2 regions of the Mesorhizobium sp. P2_E6 genome follow, and region 2 is predicted to be linked to the other one. Evidence: predicted binding sites of a transcription regulator. Region 2 holds the regulator's gene; the other holds the start of a gene.

Region 1 (2,400 bases), on a different contig from region 2:
ATCCATGCCGAAGATGTCGGCCTGCGGCTCACCATAGATCATCCACTCGGCCAGCGACTTGCCGACGCCGCCACCCTGGCTGAAGCCGGTCATGACGCCACAGGCAAGCCAGTAATTCTTCAGCCCGCGCACCGGCCCGACGATCGGATTGCCGTCGGGGGTGAAAGTGAAGGCGCCGTTGACCCATTTGCGGATGCCGGCCGTCCTCAGGCACGGAAAGCGCTCATAGGCCTTGGACAGTTCCGGGCTGATGCGGTCGATGTCTTCCGGGATCAGCTCGATGCCGTAATCCCATGGCGCGCCATCCATGTTCCAGTGCTTCGGGTTCTGCTCGTAGACGCCGAGCAGCACGCCCTTGCGCTCTTGCCTGAGGTAGGAAAAGCCGTCGAGATCGACCGCAAGACCGAGTTCCTTGTCGAGAGCGGCAACCTCCGGAATGTCTTCGGTGATGAAATAGTGGTGCTCCATCGGCGTCACCGGCAAGTCGACGCCGGCCATGCGGCCGAGCTGCTTTGCCCATAGCCCGCCGGCGTTGACGACATGCTCGGCCACGATCGTGCCTTGCTCGGTGACGACATCCCAGTGCCCGTCGGCACGCGCCTTCAACGCGACCACGCGGTTGCGCAGGATCACGTCGGCACCACGCTTTTTCGCGGCGCCGGCATAGGCATGCGTCGCTCCGTAAGGGTCGAGATGGCCTTCGTTGGAATCATAGAGGCCGCCGAGCACGTCGCTGACATCGACGATCGGGCAGATCTCCTTGATCTCTTCCGGTGTCACCAGGCGAGCCGTTTCGATGCCGACCGACTGGAACACGGCCCAGGCCGATTTCAGCCACTCCCAGCGCTGGGGATCGCTGGCCATGTTGACGCCGCCCGTCATGTGCAGGCCCGCGTCCTGGCCGGATTCGGCCTCGATCTCGCGATAGAGCTTGATGGTGTAGTCCTGCAGCGCCGCGACGTTGGGATCGGCATTGAGCGCGTGGAACCCGGCCGCCGCGTGCCAGGTCGAACCGGCCGTCAGTTCGGCTCGCTCGATCAGCGCCACATCGCTCCAGCCGAACCGTGTCAGATGATAGAGCACCGAGGCTCCGACCACGCCACCCCCGATGACGACTGCGCGGTAGTGCGACTTCAAGGCTTCCCTCCCCGGTTAGTCCGAAGGCTGCACCATATACGCACTGGACATATGTGTCTAGTACGATGCACGCACACCACGCTTTGTCGACTTGAGCTAGAAGGGAGTGATCAATTCTTTGGTGCGACCACAGGTTATTATCGGCGTGTGAAGAACCCGACGGGGCATTGCGCGCGCTGTCACGCAAGCATCATGTTTGCGCCGTAGACCGCTTTCGGGGAGGCGCGCGCGGCATCATCGATGCCGCACCTCTTTCAGCTCTTTCGCCATCGGCCGCTCCGGCACGCTTTGTTACAAAGAGGATCATCCATGAAACACCTGCACCGAACCGCGTCGCTCGGCGTCGCGCTGGCATTGTTCACCGCCTTGACGCCGGCGCTGGCCGACAGCACCGCGACCGTCGGCGGCATCAGCTTCGTCAACAAGGGACTGGTCGGCGTCGGCCGCATCCCGGCCAGCCAGAAGGACAAGTTCGGCGAAACGTTCGGCTCAGGTTCCGGCATGGCGATCGACACCGCCGGCTGGACGCATGGTGCCGACGGCTACAAGGGTTCGCTCTGGCTGCTGCCGGACCGCGGCTACAATGTCGTCGGCACCACCGACTACCGGCCGCGCCTCAACACGATCGGCATCGAGTTCGCGCCAACCGCGCCTGGTGCGGCACCCGCTGCCGGCCAGGAGCAGTCCGGCGTCAAGGCGACACTCGCCGACACCATGCTCCTGACCGACGACAAGGGCGCTGATGCCACGGGCCTCGACCCGCTCAACGGCGTGCGCGCAGCAAGCGGCGACATGCCGATCCTGCCCGAGGCCAACGGCAAGCTGGCGCTCGACAACGAGGCGATCGTGCGGCTAGCCGACGGCTCGATGTTCATCTCCGACGAATACGGCCCGAACATCTATCGGTTTTCCGCTGAAGGCCGCCTGCTGTCGGCGACCCAGCCGCCGGCTGCCCTCGTGCCGATGCGCCATGGCGCGCCGAACTTCGCCTCGGACAATCCAGGTCCAGGTGCTGCCGAGCCCGATCCGAAGGATCCCGATACCGGCCGACAGAACAACCAGGGCCTCGAAGGCATGGCGATGACGCCGGACGGCAAGTTCCTGATCGCCGTGCTGCAGTCGGCGCCCCGGCAGGATGGCGGCGATTCCGGCGCGACGCGCCAGAACACGCGCGCGCTGGTCTATGACGCTTCCGACCTCGCCCATCTCAAGCTGGCGCACGAATATGTCGTGCCGCTGCCGGTGTTCAAGGATGCCAAGGGC
Region 2 (2,400 bases):
GGACACGCTGACCATGTCGCGCGACGCGCTGGTCGGTGAATGCGTTGCCATCGTACGGCGTCGTCTCGAAGACCCCGACCTCGACGTCCGCAGTGTCGCCCGCATCGCGCTGGCGATCCAGGGCATCACTGACACGCGTGCCCGCGCCATGCTGTGGTCGCCGATCACGCCGCACACCGATATCGCCTTCGCCGACATACTCGAGGACGAGTTCGGCATCCCCGCCACCATGGAGAACGACTGCAATATGATGGCGATAGCGTTGCGCTGGCGCGACCCCGAGCGCTACCGCGACGACTTCATCGCCATCCTGTTGTCGCACGGCATCGGCATGGGCCTGGTGCTGAAGGGCGAGCTGTTCACCGGCACTCATTCCTCGGGCGGCGAGTTCGGCCATATGATCCATCGGCCGCACGGCGCGCTGTGCCGCTGCGGGCGGCGCGGCTGCGTCGAGGCCTATGCCGGCAACTACGCCATCTGGCGCAACGCAAGGCAGATGAGTGAGGACGCGGAACCGGTCGCCGATGTCAGTGATGCCGACATGCGCGCGCTGGCGACCGCGGCCCGCGAGAGGGATGGACCCGAGCGCGAGGCCTATCGCAAGGCCGGCGAGGCACTCGGCTACGGTCTCGGCAGCCTGTTCGCGCTGATCGACCCGGCGCCCGTCGCCATGGTCGGCGTCAGCGCCGCCGCCTTCGACCTGATCGAGCCGGCATTGCGCGAGGCGATTGCCCAGACCGCCGGCGGCCAGCATTCGCAATCGATTTCCTTCGACACCGAACCGAACGAACTGCCACTGATCCGCGAAGGCTGCGCCACACGGGCACTGACCTTCGTAGACCAGGAGATTTTCGCGCCCGGCACGCAGGCGAGATCCGGCCTCGGTGGCAAGAACGTTGCGTGAATAACGCGCCGGGATGCGTTGAGATTCAGGTTAGGCCGAGTCGAGAATGGCGGGTTCCGAGAACCGGAACGGAGCGGACATTTGGATCCGTGAGTACCGGAAGCGCAGGAGACTGCCGTTCGCAGGCCGGCATCACCTGAATATCAGCAGATCCCTAATCTTCCCGGATTGCGTAGCCCGCCCCACGAATGGTGCGGATGACATCGGGCATGCGGCCATTGTTGACCGCCTTGCGCAGCCGGCCGACATGCACGTCGACCGTGCGTTCGTCGATGTAGATCGTCTCGCCCCAGACATTGTCGAGCAGCTGGCTGCGCGAGAACACGCGGCCGGGATGGCGCATCATGAATTCGAGCAGGCGGAATTCGGTCGGTCCGAGCCGGATCTCGCTCTTCTTGCGATAGACCCTGTGCGATTCACGATCGAGCACGATGTCGCCGACCTTGAGCACGCTGGACAGCACTTCCGGCTTGGCGCGGCGCAACAGCGCCTTGACCCTAGCCATGAACTCGGGCGTCGAGAACGGCTTGACCAGATAGTCGTCGGCGCCGGTCGAGAGGCCGCGCACACGATCGCTTTCCTCGCCACGCGCGGTCAGCATGATGATCGGCAGCCGCTCGGTCTCGGGACGCATTCTTAGCCGGCGACAGAGTTCGATGCCGGACACTGCTGGCACCATCCAGTCGAGCACCAGCAGGTCAGGCACGTTTTCCTGGAGGCGGATTTCGGCCTCGTCGCCGCGCGTCACCACCTCGACCTGGTATCCCTCGGACTCGAGATTGTAGCGCAGGAGCACGCCAAGCGGCTCCTCGTCCTCCACCACCATGATGCGTGGCGCGATCATCGACTGGTCACCCCTGCCGTCATGCCGCCGGCGCGGACATCGCCGTCTCGTCCTGCTTCGGACGATTGGCGGGCAGCTGCGTACCGGTCAAAACATAATACGCATTTTCCGCGATGTTGGTGACGTGATCGCCGATGCGTTCGAGGTTCTTGGCGCAGAACAAAAGATGCGTGCAGGCGGTGATGTTGCGCGGGTCTTCCATCATGTAGGTCAGGAGTTCGCGGAACACCGAGGTGTACTTGACGTCGATGCGCTCGTCGTCGGCGCGCAGCTTCGCCAGCGCCGCGGCGTCGCGCGCCGTATATTCCTCGATGACGCCCTGCACCTGGATCAGCACCAGCTGCGCCATTGCGTCGATGGAGTGCGACAGGTCGCGCGGGGTGACGCTGAGGCCGACGGTGCCGACGCGCTTGGCGATGTTCTTGGCAAGGTCGCCAATGCGCTCGAGGTCGCCGGCCATGCGGATCGAACCGACGACATGACGCAGATCGTCGGCCATCGGCTGACGCTTGGCGATCAGTGTGATGGCGCGGTCGTCGAGCTCGCGCTGGCGCGCGTCCATGATCGCATCGTCGGAGACGACGCGCTGCGCCAGGGCGTTGTCGGAATTCAACAGCGCCTTGGTGGCGCCGCCGACCATCGAGCCGGCGAG

What was found. Region 2 encodes PhoB, which activates phosphate uptake and scavenging genes when phosphate is short. Its sites were predicted from a motif close to TGTCATNNANCTGTCAT; they were not measured.
Region 1: the regulator PhoB is predicted to act here: its motif matches at 1,315-1,331, upstream of AC1D08_RS09795 (esterase-like activity of phytase family protein).

The regions. Positions count from the first base shown of each region.
Region 1 is NZ_JBFUEQ010000003.1:385,518-387,917, forward strand. It holds gene AC1D08_RS09790 (GcvT family protein) at 1-1,137, opposite strand, end outside; gene AC1D08_RS09795 (esterase-like activity of phytase family protein) at 1,447-2,400, shown strand, end outside.
Region 2 is NZ_JBFUEQ010000006.1:124,658-127,057, reverse strand. It holds gene AC1D08_RS16580 (ROK family protein) at 1-904, shown strand, start outside; gene phoB (phosphate regulon transcriptional regulator PhoB) at 1,059-1,748, opposite strand; gene phoU (phosphate signaling complex protein PhoU) at 1,768-2,400, opposite strand, start outside.